Regions from separate parts of the Guptibacillus sedimenti genome, predicted to be linked through region 1. Evidence: a T-box and tRNA genes for the amino acid it is inferred to sense, from the RefSeq annotation. Region 1 holds a T-box; the other holds one or more tRNA genes.

Region 1 (8,297 bases):
ATGCTTGAAAGCCTTGAGCGTTTTTTTAATAAATAGGAGGAAATGATAATGGAAAAAGCAAACTTTCATCGTCACCGTCGATTAAGACGTTCTGAATCAATGAGATCCCTCGTAAGAGAAACGTATTTACATAAAGAGGATTTTATCTATCCGATTTTTGCAGTTGAAGAAGAAAATGTGAAAAGAGAAATTCCTTCTATGCCAGGTGTTTATCACTATTCACTAGACCGTTTAAATGAAGAGGTACGTGAAGTCGTTGATCTTGGTATTAAATCCATTATGATGTTTGGTGTTCCAAACCATAAAGATGCCGTTGGTTCAGAGGCATACTGTGATACTGGAATTGTTCAAAAAGCAATTGCGCAAATTAAAGATGAGTTTCCTGAGTTAACTGTTATTGCAGATACATGCTTGTGTCAATATACAGATCACGGGCACTGTGGTGTTATCGAGAATGGTTACGTACAAAATGATGAATCACTTGAACTACTTACAAAAACAGCGATTTCTCAAGCTAAAGCAGGAGCTGATATGATTGCCCCATCGAACATGATGGATGGTTTCGTAGCGGCCATTCGTCATGGCCTTGATGAAGCAGGTTTTGTTGATGTTCCTATTATGAGCTATGCTGTGAAATTCTCATCTGCCTTTTATGGTCCATTTCGTGATGCTGCTCATAGTACACCACAGTTTGGTGATCGCAAAACGTATCAAATGGATCCAGCTAATCGACTCGAAGCCATTCGAGAAGCAGAAAGCGACATTGAAGAAGGTGCTGATTTCTTAATGGTAAAACCGGCCCTTTCTTATCTTGATATCATTCGCGAACTAAAAGACCGCTACCCACTTCCAATGGTTGCCTATAACGTCAGCGGGGAATATTCCATGATAAAGGCAGCTAGTCAAAATGGATGGCTGAATGAACAAGAGGTTGTTCTTGAGAAACTAACAAGCATGAAACGTGCGGGAGCAGATTTAATCATTACTTATTTTGCAAAAGACGCTGCTCGCTGGCTAGATCAATAGAACCGAAAGAGAGGGACTACAAAAATGGGTAATTATGATCGTTCCAAAGAAGCTTTTAAAGAAGCATCTAAAGTGATGCCTGGCGGCGTAAACAGTCCGGTAAGGGCATTTAAATCCGTTGGCATGGATCCGATTTTTATGGAAAAAGGAAAAGGCTCTAAAATTTATGACATTGATCAAAACGAATACATCGACTATGTACTTTCCTATGGTCCGCTCATTCTTGGCCATGCTGATGAGCAGGTTGTTGATCGGCTTAAAAAGGTAACGGAGCTTGGTACGAGTTTTGGAGCGCCTAGTCAGTATGAAACAAAACTTGCTGAGCTTGTGATTGAACGAGTGCCATCAATTGAGATCGTTCGTATGGTAAACTCGGGAACGGAAGCTACGATGAGTGCGTTGCGTTTAGCTAGAGGCTACACAGGTCGTAATAAAATACTTAAGTTTGAAGGATGCTATCATGGTCACGGTGACTCCTTGCTAATTAAAGCGGGGTCTGGCGTCGCGACGCTAGGTCTTCCGGATAGTCCGGGCGTCCCGGAAGGAATTGCTAAAAACACTATTACAGTACCTTATAATGATCTCGAAAGCCTTCGTTATGCTTTCCAGGAGTTCGGAGATGATATCGCTGGCGTTATCATCGAGCCTGTAGCGGGCAACATGGGTGTTGTGCCACCTCAGCAGGGTTACCTTGAAGAAATTCGTAAAATCACTGAGGATAATGGAACGCTTCTTATTTTTGATGAAGTTATGACTGGCTTCCGCGTAGGTTACAATTGTGCGCAAGGGTACTATAATGTTACTCCTGATTTAACTTGTCTTGGGAAAGTAATTGGTGGAGGCTTACCGGTTGGTGCCTATGGTGGTAAAAAGGAAATCATGGATCAAATTGCTCCAAGCGGTCCGATCTATCAAGCGGGAACACTTAGTGGAAATCCACTTGCGATGACAGCAGGATATGAAACACTTTCCCAACTCACACCAGAAAGCTACCAGGATTTCGAACGTAAAGCAGAGCGACTTGGAGAAGGGCTTTCAAAAGCTGCAGCAAAATACAATATCCCTCATACCGTGAATCGTGCGGGGTCGATGGTTGGTTTCTTCTTTACGAACGAGGATGTTATTAATTTTGAAACAGCATCTTCTTCTAACCTTGAACACTTTACAAACTATTTTAAAGAAATGCTTGCACAAGGAATTTCACTACCCCCGTCTCAATTTGAAGGAATGTTTCTTTCAACAGCTCATACTGAGCACGACATCGATGAAACAATTGCTGCTGCAGAAGCGGCTTTCTCAAAGCTTGTTTAATCCAAAGCTACTGGCATTTGCCAGTAGCTTTTTTGATTGAGGAGACAGAGGGAGCTTTCTCAATCTTACTCAAATTAGACATAATCCTGTGAATTCCTCATACATGTGTAATGTATGGATAATGTTTGAAAGGAGGAGAAAGCATGCCTGAAGGCTCATATTTGCATTTCTCCGTAGAGGAGCAGGTCTGGTTAAAGAAAGGACAGGAAGTTGAAGAGGTTCTATCGATATCACTCGATCCTGAAATTTCGATTGAAGAGTATGAAGATTATGTAGCTGTGAAAGGCTGTTTATATTTAACGGGAGAATATTTGCAGCGTGATCAAACAGGTCATGAAGATATCAGTGAGGGTTCTCCCTACCGCTCAATTCATGAAGTTCATGTAAGAGAAGATGGTACGGCGTCGATGGGACACCGATTTCCGGTAGATATTACGATTCCTGCAAGTCGTATTAGAAGTCTAGAAGATATATTTGTTACGGTCGATACGTTTGACTACACGGTAGTGGAGGAGAATTGCCTTCAGTTGAAAGCTGACATATCCATTAGTGGGATCCAGGGTGATCCAAATCGTGTAGAAATAGAGGTTGATGAGGTGGAAGAAGACGAAAGTGAATGTAGTCAAGAAGAGGAAAGCGTGTGGGAGAATGATATTAAATACGTTGAGCACGAGGAAGAATCACTTGAACAAACCTCTCATTTACGCACCCCTCAAGTAGATATGCGAGCACAATCCGATTCGGATGAAGTTGATTATTCAAATACGAGTGCAGAAATTGAAGGAAATGAGGAATACCTGGAACCAACGTATGACTTTTTAACGCGGATGGCTCGCCAATTGGAAGGATCAACTGAATATAACAATCAGCCTATAGTAGAAGAAACACGCTCTGGTCAAAACAACGATTATGATGAGGAAAAGATACTTGAACAAAAGAAACAAACACCTCGAGAAGAAAATGCCCTTTATTTAACAAGTATGTTAACAAAAGAAGAAGAGCAGTTTTCGAAAATGAAAATGTGCATCATCCAACCTGGTGATTCATTGTCTGAAATTGCAGAACGCTATCGTGTTCTTCCAAGTCACCTTGCTCGCGTAAACCGTCTTGAAGAAGAAGAGGTAAAGGAAGGGCAAATCTTATATATACCAGTGAATCGGTAAATTCTCTTGCCTGACCGCTAATGAATCAATTGTTTTTGGTGGTGTGAAAAGGAGTAATAAAGATGGATTTATTAGTGTTCATAGCTGAAAAATATGGATTTAAAGAAGTGAGTTGGGTTCGAAAGCCAGAAGTCATCATGACACACTTAGGTAAGCGGAAATTATCATATTGGCGGGAGCGGGATTTGCTTGAGTATCATCTCAACTTCCGCGACCGTCTTTTTTCTAAATGTGGCATTCTATGTAATCGTATGATTCGAACGATTGATCAAGAGGCGTTTATTCCGATACCCCAAGGATATTTGTCGGTTCATGATTCGGTTGAAGAGGAGTTTGCATTCGAACTGTTCCCTGAAATGGAAGGATATCTTCTTTCCTCTTTGATAGGTGTGAGTGTAGATGTGAACAATTATGATGGGTTTGCAACATTTCCTTACCGAGAGACTTTAGAAGCGTTAAGTACAATCAAGGCCCTATATCCAGAGCCGTATTTACTCCTTGTTCGTTTAATTCCAGAAGTGAAAAAACGCCTTAGTCATAATAAAAGCATTTCACAGTTATCGATTCCAATTTCAAATCATTCTATAAAAGAAGTAATGGGCCAATTCTACTTTGAAAGTAGTGATGAAGGGCCAGTTCCAGTGTATGAGGTACTCCCTAAAGCGATACATGTGTGGTATGAAAAGAAAAGTCAGGACGAATTTAAACAATGCTTTAAAGCTTTATTGGATGGAGTGGACAGGGAAACGAGTAACCTTCTTATTCAAACGATTATCGCTCCTTGGGACTGGTGGTCGTGTATTCAATCACTTCAGTATGAAAATGTCAACGTGAATCAGGTGATGGAGGAGTTTGTTGAAAAGTGGGAAACGATGAGAAAGATAACCTGTTCGGTACAGCTCTCCATTTCGGAGGGGAGGGTTTCGGTTAGTGAGTGATCCAGCAGTTCTATTTCAATATGATTTATATCCTGAACGTGTCGTAAGAATGGGAAAAGTAACAAAGATTGAAACGGATCGAGGAACGTTTGCCTTAAAGGAGACAAAGCTAAGTAAAGAACAGATGGATCGTATCTTGTTCATTGAGGATCGATTTGAACAGCTTCATTTTGAAAGTTATGTGCCACTCGTTCGAACAAAATACGGCGACTCCTTTGTTTTTACGGGTACGGGTGTAGCTTATTTAACTCCATGGGTGGGCGGTGTTGAAGGGCAATCTGCTCAAAAAGAGGAGAACTTAATACTAAGTCTTGCAGAACTTCATGGATATACAGCAAGAGATCAAGCATTCTCTGAAGAAGTCATCAAACAATCGTATCAAAAGATGACCTTAATGAGAGAAAGCAGACAGTTTGAAATGGAGAAGTACGTTAACTCAATTGAAAAACGAATCTATCTCTCACCTTTTGAATTAACTTTTGTTACTCATTTTCATCAGTTAATGAAGTACTGTGATCTGGCCAAAACAAGATTGGATAATTGGTATGAACAGGTTGTTGAAGCGAAACGATATCGTAGTGTTTTTTGTCATGGAAAATGTTCACCTTCCCACTATGTCATGAATGGTGGAAAGGGGTACTTTATTAATTTTGAAAGGTCTGTTGTCGATACGCCTGTACGGGATTTGGCCTATTTTATTCGTTCCTCTGTTCACCCATTTCAATTTAATCCTGTTACTACAACAGGGCATATCACTCGATATGAGACGCAATTTTCATTATTGGAAGAAGAGAAAGAGCTTCTTGCAAGCTATTTGTATTTTCCAGAGACTGTCTTTAATAGTGTGCTCCTCTTTAATGAAAACAGGCAAAGCTGGCCACATATTAAGCATGTCCGCTTATTTACGAAAAAAATAGAAGTGATGAATGGAATCCATAATGTGCTGCAGTCATTCTAGATCCATTCAAAATAAAAACACACTTCTAATGCAACAAGAATAATGAGGATAAGCACATCGACTGAAGTTGGAAAAAGAATCGTTCGAATCGTTTGAAATACAATAAACGGCGGTACAAATTGAGCGCAAATATCCCTGAATTTATAAACAGCCGGCGGGAGCTGGTAGCGATTCATTCCCCCAAAACGTTTTTTCATAGTGTTTTCCCCTTTGTTGTCATCTGTCGTTACAAATAGTCTATGTGCGAAAGCGGATGGGGTGATTAAGAAGAGAGAGAACTGGCTAAGCTAAGAAAAAGGGCGCTAAGTATCTTGACGATCTTGAATCTACACGGTAAACTTATTTATACAAATAGTCGACAGGCAAAGACAGGGAGTAGTAGAATGTGAACCCTTCAGAGAGAGAAATCATCCGCTGAAAGATTTCTCAGGATTGAAGCATTTGAAGTCGCCCTTGAGCTGTTTCTCTGAAATAGTAGTAGGAGAATCCGGTAATCCCGTTATTCGAATGAAGCGTACAGCTAACGTTTATTTAGCTGTAAATAAAGGTGGTACCGCGAAGAAACTTCTTTCGTCCTTTTCCTAAGGATGGAGGAGGTTTTTTTGTTGTTTAAAAACACCACTTTTTTGAAAATGGGATGGTAAATCCGATGCAAACGGCCTAAGACTTATTGAATGGAAAGGAAGAGTGGCAAAGGTGAATAAAGAGCTAACGATGCCGACGAAATACGATCCGAAGGCAACCGAACAAAAATGGTACCCGTACTGGGTAGATGGTAAATTTTTTGAAGCAACAGGTGATAAAACGAAAGAGCCTTATACAATTGTAATTCCTCCGCCAAACGTTACGGGAAAACTTCATTTAGGGCACGCATGGGATACAACACTTCAAGATATTCTTTCAAGAGTGAAGCGAATGCAGGGTTACGATGTTCTCTGGCTTCCAGGAATGGACCATGCTGGAATTGCGACACAGGCAAAAGTTGAAGGGAAGCTCCGGGAGGAAGGTACTTCTCGCTATGACCTTGGCCGAGAGAAGTTTCTTGAGAAGTCGTGGGAATGGAAAGAAGAATACGCAGACTTTATCCGCAGTCAGTGGGCGAAGCTTGGTCTTTCTTTAGACTATTCAAGAGAGCGTTTTACACTTGATAATGGGCTTTCTGATGCGGTTCGAGAAGTTTTTGTAAAGCTTCATGAAAAAGATTTGATTTATCGTGGGGAATATATCATCAACTGGGACCCTCAAACAAAAACAGCCCTTTCGGACATTGAAGTTATTCATCAGGAAGTGACAGGACACTTTTATCATATGCGCTACCCTCTTGCTGATGGTTCTGGGCATATCGAAATTGCAACAACGCGTCCTGAAACCATGCTTGGTGATTCGGGAATTGCGGTTCATCCTAAAGATGAGCGTTACAAGCATCTTGTTGGAAAGAAAGCGATCTTACCAATAGTAGGTCGTGAGATTGAAATTGTAGCAGATGACTACGTTGATAGGGAATTTGGCTCTGGAGCTGTTAAAATCACGCCAGCCCATGACCCTAATGACTTTGAAATTGGTAATCGTCATAACCTTGAGCGTATCCTTGTTATGAATGAAGATGGCTCAATGAATGAGAATGCTGGCGATTATCAAGGAATGGATCGTTTCGAATGTCGTAAAAAGCTAGTAAAAGATTTGCAGGAAAAAGGGATTCTTTTCAACATTGAAGAGCACGTTCATTCCGTAGGGCACTCTGAACGAAGTGGTGCTGTAGTAGAACCGTATCTTTCCACTCAGTGGTTCGTTAAAATGGGCCCACTTGCTGAGCAGGCAATTGCGCTTCAAAAATCAAACGACAAAGTTAACTTTGTTCCGGAACGATTCGAAAAAACGTACTTAAATTGGATTGAGAATATTCGGGACTGGTGTATTTCGAGGCAGCTTTGGTGGGGACACCGCATTCCTGCGTGGCACCATAAAGAAACTGGGGAGATTCACGTTGGACTAGAAGCACCGACAGATATCGAAAACTGGCAGCAAGATGAAGATGTACTCGATACGTGGTTTAGCTCAGCGCTTTGGCCGTTTTCTACTATGGGGTGGCCAGATGAAGAAGCAGCAGACTTTAATCGTTATTACCCAACGAACGTTTTAGTAACAGGGTATGACATCATTTATTTCTGGGTAGCGCGTATGATCTTCCAGGGAATTGAATTTACGGAACAGCGTCCATTTAACGATGTATTGATTCACGGACTTGTACGTGACTCTGAAGGGCGTAAAATGAGTAAATCACTCGGAAACGGTGTTGATCCGATGGATGTTATCGAGAAGTACGGTGCTGATTCGCTGCGCTTTTTCTTATCCACTGGTTCATCACCAGGACAGGATCTGCGTTTCTACTGGGAAAAAGTAGAGTCAACTTGGAACTTTGCAAATAAGATTTGGAACGCTTCTCGTTTTGCCTTAATGAATATGGATGGCATGACGTATGAAGAGCTGGACTTATCCGGTGAAAAATCAACAGCTGATAAATGGATTCTTACTCGCTTAAACGATACGATCGAACAAGTGACGCGCCTGATTAATAACTATGAATTTGGTGAAGTTGGCCGCTACCTTTATAACTTTATCTGGGATGACTTCTGTGACTGGTATATTGAAATGGCGAAGCTTCCCCTATATGGAGAAGATGAAGCAGCTAAGAAAACGACACGATCTGTTCTAGCTTATGTGCTTGACCAAACGATGCGACTTCTTCACCCATTTATGCCGTATCTTACGGAAGAGATCTGGCAACACCTTCCGCATGAAGGAGAGTCAATTACTGTTGCAAGCTGGCCAGTGAAGAATGAAGAGCTTCATTTCCCAGAAGCAGCTGCCGACATGGCGCTATTAACTGAGATTATTCGTTCA
Region 2 (8,297 bases), on a different contig from region 1:
GTTAAAGCTGCGATGGAAGCTGTTGACCTTTCCATGCGCATTGTAGGGGGAAGGAGCTTGATGAAAAAGAATCAGTTGGAACGCTTGTACAGAGATGTTCGAGCGGGACTTCATAATCCTCCTAGTGATGAATTAACGCTACAAGTTCTTGCGATGAAGCAATTTTAAGATGAGTGTTTACTCCTTCTATAATTGGAAGGAGTTTCTTTTTGTTCTTATATGTGGATCTCATCCCTATGACTCCCTATTGTAAATATGCTGTTCTTCCTCTATCCTTTATGGCGTGTTAAAAGCTACTGAAAGGATGGGGTGTATGAAAAAGTCGGTTCTGACGATTATAATGACAAGTCTCTTTTTTACGATGTTTTCTGCTCAGTCTCATCAAGTAGGGGCGGTTACTATGATGAAGGTACCTCCGATGATCGAAGAAGAACAAACTGCAATTGCTCCTAGTGAAACGCCTGAACCGGAAACGAAGCAGGATGTGGCACTATTGCTTAACCTTCCTGTTAAAAATATGAATGATGTTAAGAAAGTAACGAAGGATCAATTTTCCGTTACCAACTATTCAATAGAAGAAATTGAAATGCTAGCCAAATTAGTTAATGGAGAAGCGAGAGGCGAAACGTTTGAAGGAAAAGTAGCGGTAGCTTCTGTAACCATTAATCGTGTTCTTTCTTCAAAATTTCCAAATAGCCTAAAAGAAGTAATCTTTGAAAGTGGCGCATATACGGCCGTATCAGATGGTCAATATGATCAGCGTCCAGGACCAGAGTCCTACAAAGCAGTCTATGCTGCACTTAGTGGACAAGATCCAAGTTCAGGTGCTTTGTTTTATTATAATCCTGATATCGCCACGGACGATTGGATTCGGACAAGGCATATTATTAAAGAAATTGGCAAACATGTCTTCACAAGATAAAATCCTCCTGACGAAGGAGGATTTTATGATATCATCGACTTGTACCCACAGTTTGATGAAGGAGTGAAGCGAAAATGACACAGAAAAAAACGTTTCAACCAGGTGAAATAGTCACAGCAGGATATAAGACAGGTAGGTATATTGGAGAGGTTGTAGACCTTAAGGATCCAAAAGCGGTTGTCAAAGTGCTTGCGGTGATGAAACACCCAACACAGGGCGATCTTCATAATCCAAAACAGCTAGATGTTCCGCTTTTCCATCAACGTAAAGCGCTGGCTCAATATGAGAAGGCTCTTGTGCCGTTATCAGCTATTAACCACTATGAAGGGGACGTTCCGAATTACAACGAATCGTTGCAAGAAGCCCTTGGTACACAAGAAGCTGAGTTAAAGCATGAAGGCGGAAGATGGGCAGAGGCTTCTCTCATTGAAATTGAAAAACTTAAAGAAGAGTATTTTCCGACAAGATAGTCTTCTTTACATCACTATTTAAATCGGGTAAGATATAGTATTGATTTAGGCTTGCAATAAGAAGTACTAAGTGAAGAAGACGTAAAGGGTGGTTTTTGATTTGCAATCAGAAGCTTCAGCATATCAAGTGCTGTTATATTATCAGTATGTAGAAATTGAAGATCCAGCTTATTTTGCTCGAAAGCATCTTAAGTTCTGTCAATCTTTGAATTTAAAAGGAAGAGTGCTTGTCGGTACAGAAGGAATTAACGGAACTGTTTCAGGAACCGTTCAGGATACTGAGCGGTATATGGAAGAACTAAAAGCTGACGAACGCTTCCACGATATGGTGTTTAAAATTGACGAAGCACATGGTCATACGTTTAAAAAGATGCACGTTCGACCTCGTGAAGAGATTGTTTCATTAAGACTTGAGGAAGATGTTAATCCGAAAGAAATCACCGGTAACTACCTTGAGCCGAAGGAGTTTATGGAAGCGCTAGAAGACGATGATGTGATTGTTATTGACGCTAGAAATGATTATGAGTATGATATTGGTCATTTCCGTAATGCCATTCGTCCTGACATTAAAGCATTTCGTGATCTTCCGGACTGGATCGAGCAGAATCTTGCCGACCAAAAGGACAAAAAAGTATTAACGTATTGCACGGGCGGAATTCGCTGTGAGAAATTTTCAGGATATTTATTAAAGAAAGGGTTCTCTGATGTTTCTCAGCTTCATGGTGGGATTGTCACGTACGGTAAAGACCCAGAAGTACAAGGCAAATATTTCGACGGTAAATGCTTTGTTTTTGATGATCGCCTTGCTGTACCTGTGAACCGTACTGATGAAGATAGGGTGATAGGGAAATGCTATCATTGCGAAGAACCGGCAGATACGTACATTAATTGTGCCAATGTAACGTGTGACAAGCTTCATATCGTATGTGATTCTTGCAAAGAAGAACATCAGCAATATTGTTCATCAGCTTGTGAGGAAGAAGTTCACATGGCGCAAATGTAACGCAGCGGATACCGCTGCGTTTTTTTTACACTTAACCAGGGTGAGGAGGTACGTAGAGGTGTGTTTAATTGCTGTAGCAATAAATGTTCATAAAAAATACCCTTTTATTTTAGTCGCTAATCGAGACGAGTTTTACGAGCGTCCAACAATGCCTGTGCATTATTGGGACGATGTACCTGGATTACTAGGTGGTCGTGATTTGAAAGCAATGGGAACATGGCTTGGTGTTACAACAAAAGGGAAAATTGCGGCGCTTACAAATTATCGAGAGCCTGGTGAAGAACCTAAGAGGCATTCAAGAGGCGATTTACCTGCTGATTACTTACGACAGAATCAAACAGCAGAGGCATATTTAAAAACCGTTCAACAAAAGAAAGATCAGTACAATGGGTTTAATTTACTTGCGGGAGATTTTAACACCCTTTATTACTATTCAAATAAGCAAAACCAAATATCCAGAGTAGAAAGTGGCATTCATGCGGTAAGTAATCATTTATTGAATACGAACTGGCCGAAAGTAGAGATGCTTAAGGAAGAGCTCACCCACTATATACGAGAAAAAAACGAACTTGATCAGGAACGGCTTTTTGAAATGCTCTCGCATGCTGATCCTGCGCCAGATCATTTATTACCTGAAACAGGGGTACCAATCGAATGGGAGAGAATGCTTTCACCGGTATTTATTTCATCTGAGAATTACGGTACAAGAGCGCAAACGATCATCACCGTTACACCGGATGGTCAAGTAACCTTTACCGAGCGAACAGGAAAGGATAAGGAAAACACGTACCAATTTATCCTGAATGAGGAATAAAGTTTCAGGTGCTGAATAAATTATGTGTTACCTGTAACTTTTCGATCTAAAATAAAGTAAGAGGTTCTAGTTTCAAAACGAGCATACAGGGGTATTGGGAGTTAATACTTATGAGGAGGGGTTTTTTTGAAAAGAAAGCGTCACTATCTTGAAGATCAGCTTTTGAGGGAATCACTTGATATGAAGGAATACCGAAAATATGATTCTGAAATGGTGACTAAAAAAAGACCAGTACTCCGTGAAAATAAAAAGAAAAAACCACTCATTCAAACACTAGTATAAGCGAGGAAGAAATTCCTCGCTTTTTTTTATGGAAAAGGGTTGTATTTTTCATAAAGCGATGATAAGATAAGTCTTGTCCTTGAAAAAACACATAAAATTAAGTGTTGACGAAGTAACGGTTTATATAGTATGATTATGAAGTCGCTGTTTAATGGAGGATTAGCTCAGCTGGGAGAGCATCTGCCTTACAAGCAGAGGGTCGGCGGTTCGAGCCCGTCATCCTCCACCATTAATTTTAAAGGTAACATAAGCGGTGCTACTCATGAAATTATGCGGTCTAGCTCAATTGGTAGAGCAAGGAGCAAGACTTCACCGAATGATCTACGACTTGTCTCGACGCAGCTTGCTTTAAAGCAAAGCTTGCAGAGGAAGAGACGACAACCTGATTAAGCTTCAATAGACTTCGCCGGTCTAGCTCAATTGGTAGAGCAACTGACTTGTAATCAGTAGGTTGGGGGTTCAAGTCCTCTGGCCGGCACCACACATGCGGGTGTGGCGGAATTGGCAGACGCGCTAGACTTAGGATCTAGTGTCTTACGACGTGGGGGTTCAAGTCCCTTCACCCGCACCATATATTATTTTCGCGCCCGTAGCTCAATTGGATAGAGCGTCTGACTACGGATCAGAAGGTTAGGGATTCGACTTCTCTCGGGCGCACCATATTACGGGGCCTTAGCTCAGCTGGGAGAGCGCCTGCCTTGCACGCAGGAGGTCAGCGGTTCGATCCCGCTAGGCTCCACCAATTATATATCGGAGGAATACCCAAGTCTGGCTGAAGGGATCGGTCTTGAAAACCGACAGGGGCTTAGTCGCCCGCGGGGGTTCGAATCCCTCTTCCTCCTCCATCTTTGCGGGTGTAGTTTAGTGGTAAAACCTCAGCCTTCCAAGCTGATGTCGTGGGTTCGATCCCCATCACCCGCTCCATTTTGTTGGCCCGTTGGTCAAGCGGTTAAGACACCGCCCTTTCACGGCGGTAACACGGGTTCGAATCCCGTACGGGTCACCAGCATCCTTTAACGAAATGATTTTTCTCAAGCATACTCAGGAGAGATGCTTTTTTTGTTGTTTTCATTTCGGTACATCTCACTTGGATACCGCATACATTGCTGTATATAAGAGAGGGGATGGACCGAATGTATTATGAAGAACATGAGCATATTGCTTACCACTATGACAACACTGATGCTTATCGCCAGCAGCCAGTAGCACCAACATCGAGCCCACCTGCATCACCGCCTCCAAGACCAATGTCTTCTGCGCAAGCAGGAACATTTGCTGTTGATCCTGGCTCAATTAGAAGATGCATGTATCGATTTACTTATATTTGGATGAGAGATGGCAATTCGTTCTGGTTTTGGCCGGTATTTGTAGGAAGTACGTCTGTATCCGGATTTCGTTGGACTGGTAGAAGGTGGGTTTATACAGGAATTAGCTTAAGAAGAATTGACATGTTTCAATGCTAAATCGTGGAGCGCTTACATGAGGCGCTCTTTTTCATGACTTCATTGTGAAAAATAGCGTAAATATCTGGCTTTTTTTAATAGATCGTGCGAAAATAAGACTAACTATTGATCTTCGAAAGTCAGGTGCACATAATGAAATTTCCTCTATGGATGAGAAAGTTATTTGTAGCATTTGTCGCTGTTATGACGTTAGGAACGGTTATTCCTACTGGATACCTGGCAGATGAAAAAAACGAGCCGTCAGAGACGTATCAGGAGGAAGGCCATCTTCTTCTCGATTCATTGGACGAGCCTTTAGGGTTATCGGAACCTACGGAAGAAGAGGCTACAGATTGGCCGACAATTGCAGCTCAAGTTCCTTCTACTGAATTACTTGCACATTTTGTCACTTATGCAAGTAGTCAGTCAGAAGAACAGGGATTATCAAAGTTTGGAGAAGCGATTTCAACTCGTGTAGGTAGCGAATATTCGGAGTCAATCGTTCCCAAAATGACAGAAGCCATTGTAGCATCTGTTGCAGATCTCGACATTGAAGAACTTAGGACGCTTCGTTTAACAGAATCACCGTCTGGCGGATATGGAGAGCGGATACTTCATGTATACAGCGAACAGAGTGGAGAAGACCTTTTGCGCTTTCACGTTCGAAGAGATCACCCACCTCAGGATGGCTACTGGTTTAACTTTCACTATCATGCAGCAGATGATAATTTTGAAGAGCATTATGAAGTAGGTAAAATTTATTGGGATAAAAACACTCCGCCTAAGTGGCTCTCTTAAGAGAGGTGCGCGGGGTGTTTTTGGTTGGAGAGTAGTAAGGGAGGATTACAGCCTAGATGGAACTTGTACAATGCATTAGAGATGTTTTTGAAGAAGAACCGCTTGTCGGTTCAGAAAACCCGTTTCAGCGAAAATTGTTTAAAGAGGGAAATTTTTATCCGGTTTACAGGGATGAACACAATAGTTGGATTACACTCGATGAAGAAGGCGAACAGCATATCATTGCAACAGGGGATTTGCTAAATGATGATTTTTGGTTCACATTTCGGTTTCGAATCGCATAAGAAAAAGCCGCAGCGTGCGGCTTTTACTTCTTTTTAGGGCGCGCGTTTTGCGGGCCTCTTTTTTTATTCATCAGAAGAGCGTCTTCGCCTTCTTTTTTGCCCTGGATCCCGGTTTTAGGATCATAAGCATTACGGTTTTTCATACAAGTGCCTCCTCTATGTGGATTCAACACTTAGTATGTCCGATTCTCCTTAAAACATCGGGTTTTCTTCGATGAACTGGTAGACGTTATCAACAAGTTCATCTGGCGTTTCACCAGTCACACGTTCGCCGTTTACAAGGCAGTACATTTCCTGGCTACATAGCGTGCAATGGCCAAGACAGGAATATTCAAGGACGTCTAGGTCCGTATCTTTTTCTAGTGTTTCCATTGCTTTATGTGAACCGCTTGAAAGATTGCTCATGCAAAATTCTACAATTGGATTCATTTCTATTCACCTCAAGTTTTCCTAACAAATTCATAACTGTTTCCATTCTACCAAGAAGGGAGGAAAATGGACAACCATTTGCATGAACGAAGAAACATATTGACTATTACTCATATAATTTGTAAGAGAAGGGTTTATTTCTTTATAATTAGGAAAAATAACATAATGAAGTCGATAGAGGAGGGTCATTATGCATAAAGCAGTTATTGTAGGAACAGGACCAGCAGGTTTAACAGCAGCGATTTACCTTGCGAGAGCAAATATGGATCCGCTTGTCATTGAAGGGCCGGAACCTGGTGGTCAGCTTACGTTAACAACTGATGTAGAAAATTTCCCCGGGTTTCCAGATGGCGTTCTTGGCCCTGAATTGATGGAAAACATGAAGAAGCAGGCGCTCCGTTTCGGTGCAACGATTGAACGCGGCTGGGTGAAGGACATTGATTTTAGTGAACGTCCTTTTAAATTAACAACGGATACGCTTGGCGACATCATGGCAGAATCAGTTCTTATTTCTACTGGTGCTTCAGCAAAGCTTCTTGGAATTCCAGGTGAATCAGAGAATATGGGCAGAGGTGTAAGTACATGTGCGACGTGTGATGGCTTTTTCTTCCGTGGTAAAAAAATCGTCGTAATTGGTGGAGGAGACTCTGCGATGGAAGAAGCCACTTTTTTAACAAAATTTGCTTCAGAAGTAACCATCCTTCATCGAAGAAAGGACTTACGTGCATCAAAAATCATGCAAGAGCGTGCACGCACAAACGAAAAAATCAGCTGGAAACTCAATGCTTCACCTATTGAGGTTGTGGCCGAAAACAATAAAGTTAGTGGGATTAAAGTGAAGGATAGTGATTCCGGAAAAGAAGAAATTGTGAAAACGGATGGTATTTTCGTTGCCATAGGCCACCGTCCAAACACAGATTTTCTTCAGGGTAAACTTAGTATGGACGATAAAGGTTACATCCAAGTGGAACCGGGAACCACCAGAACGAATGTTGCAGGTGTATTTGCATGTGGCGATGTTCAGGACTTTACTTACCGACAAGCGATTACAGCAGCAGGAACAGGCTGTATGGCTGCGATGGATTGTGAGCGGTTCTTAGAAGGAAACGCCTTTATTGATTGGAGTATGTAAACATGAAAGCGCAGGGCATGTGCCCTACGCTTTTTTAATGGATATCGATATAGTTTGAATCGTTTTGAATGCGGTCGGCTTTTGGAATTTTAATTTCAAGAATGCCGTTTTCGTATTTTCCCTTCACATTTTTCATTGAGAAGTGATAAGGCAGTTTGATTGTGCGACTCGTACTCGCATAGGAGCGTTCTTGTTTATAATACTTTTGCTTATCGTTTCGTGTTTCCTGATATTCTTTCGACTCGATTGAAATGCGCAGTCCATCTCCAAGCGGTTCAACCTTAATTTGTTCTTTTGAAATACCAGGTAACTCTGCCTCTACGATAAAAGCAGCATCCGTTTCATATAGGTCAACGCGAAACGACTGCGCAGGCAGCAGGTTGGCAAACGGCTCTTTAAAAAAATCATCAAACGTGTTCATCCAATTTTGAATAGCGGGATCTTGAAACAGTTTCGGCAATTTATCGCCTTTACCCATTTGACATTCATCCTTTCCAACATTTCTGATATACAGTATGTATGCCCATGGAAAAGGTTCCTTTTGGGTATTTTTTACAAGGGATTCCGAAGTTACTTCTCTACTTTCTTCATGTTACAATGGTCAGTAGAGAATTTAAGGAGGAGTATCATGAAGACTTATCTGCAGCTTTGCGAGGAAATTTTACATAACGGAACAAAAAAATCTGATCGAACGGGTACAGGAACAATGAGTGTGTTTGGT

Evidence for each region. The T-box of region 1 lies ahead of PQ578_RS06090 (valine--tRNA ligase). A T-box ahead of a tRNA ligase gene usually reads a tRNA of that ligase, here a tRNA-Val.
Region 2: it has a tRNA-Val gene. The T-box ahead of PQ578_RS06090 (valine--tRNA ligase) is inferred to sense a tRNA for this amino acid. The anticodon was not compared.

Annotation. Positions count from the first base shown of each region.
Region 1 covers NZ_JAQQWV010000001.1:1,253,061-1,261,357, forward strand. The annotation lists gene PQ578_RS06055 (uroporphyrinogen-III synthase) at 1-36, shown strand, start outside; gene hemB (porphobilinogen synthase) at 49-1,026, shown strand; gene hemL (glutamate-1-semialdehyde 2,1-aminomutase) at 1,051-2,337, shown strand; gene spoVID (stage VI sporulation protein D) at 2,481-3,500, shown strand; gene PQ578_RS06075 (hypothetical protein) at 3,563-4,438, shown strand; gene PQ578_RS06080 (phosphotransferase) at 4,431-5,396, shown strand; gene PQ578_RS06085 (hypothetical protein) at 5,393-5,593, opposite strand; T-box leader at 5,753-5,977, shown strand; gene PQ578_RS06090 (valine--tRNA ligase) at 6,111-8,297, shown strand, end outside.
Region 2 covers NZ_JAQQWV010000012.1:3,939-12,235, reverse strand. The annotation lists gene PQ578_RS21565 (acyl-CoA dehydrogenase family protein) at 1-168, shown strand, start outside; gene PQ578_RS21560 (cell wall hydrolase) at 314-922, shown strand; gene kapB (kinase-associated lipoprotein KapB) at 997-1,392, shown strand; gene trhO (oxygen-dependent tRNA uridine(34) hydroxylase TrhO) at 1,493-2,395, shown strand; gene PQ578_RS21545 (NRDE family protein) at 2,454-3,209, shown strand; gene PQ578_RS21540 (hypothetical protein) at 3,336-3,491, shown strand; tRNA gene PQ578_RS21535 (tRNA-Val) at 3,645-3,720, shown strand; tRNA gene PQ578_RS21530 (tRNA-Thr) at 3,897-3,972, shown strand; tRNA gene PQ578_RS21525 (tRNA-Leu) at 3,978-4,062, shown strand; tRNA gene PQ578_RS21520 (tRNA-Arg) at 4,075-4,151, shown strand; tRNA gene PQ578_RS21515 (tRNA-Ala) at 4,158-4,233, shown strand; tRNA gene PQ578_RS21510 (tRNA-Ser) at 4,244-4,336, shown strand; tRNA gene PQ578_RS21505 (tRNA-Gly) at 4,342-4,415, shown strand; tRNA gene PQ578_RS21500 (tRNA-Glu) at 4,423-4,497, shown strand; gene PQ578_RS21495 (transporter) at 4,625-4,954, shown strand; gene PQ578_RS21490 (YpjP family protein) at 5,087-5,731, shown strand; gene PQ578_RS21485 (hypothetical protein) at 5,788-6,015, shown strand; gene PQ578_RS21480 (YuzB family protein) at 6,208-6,444, opposite strand; gene trxB (thioredoxin-disulfide reductase) at 6,635-7,576, shown strand; gene PQ578_RS21470 (Hsp20/alpha crystallin family protein) at 7,611-8,054, opposite strand; gene PQ578_RS21465 (thymidylate synthase) at 8,205-8,297, shown strand, end outside.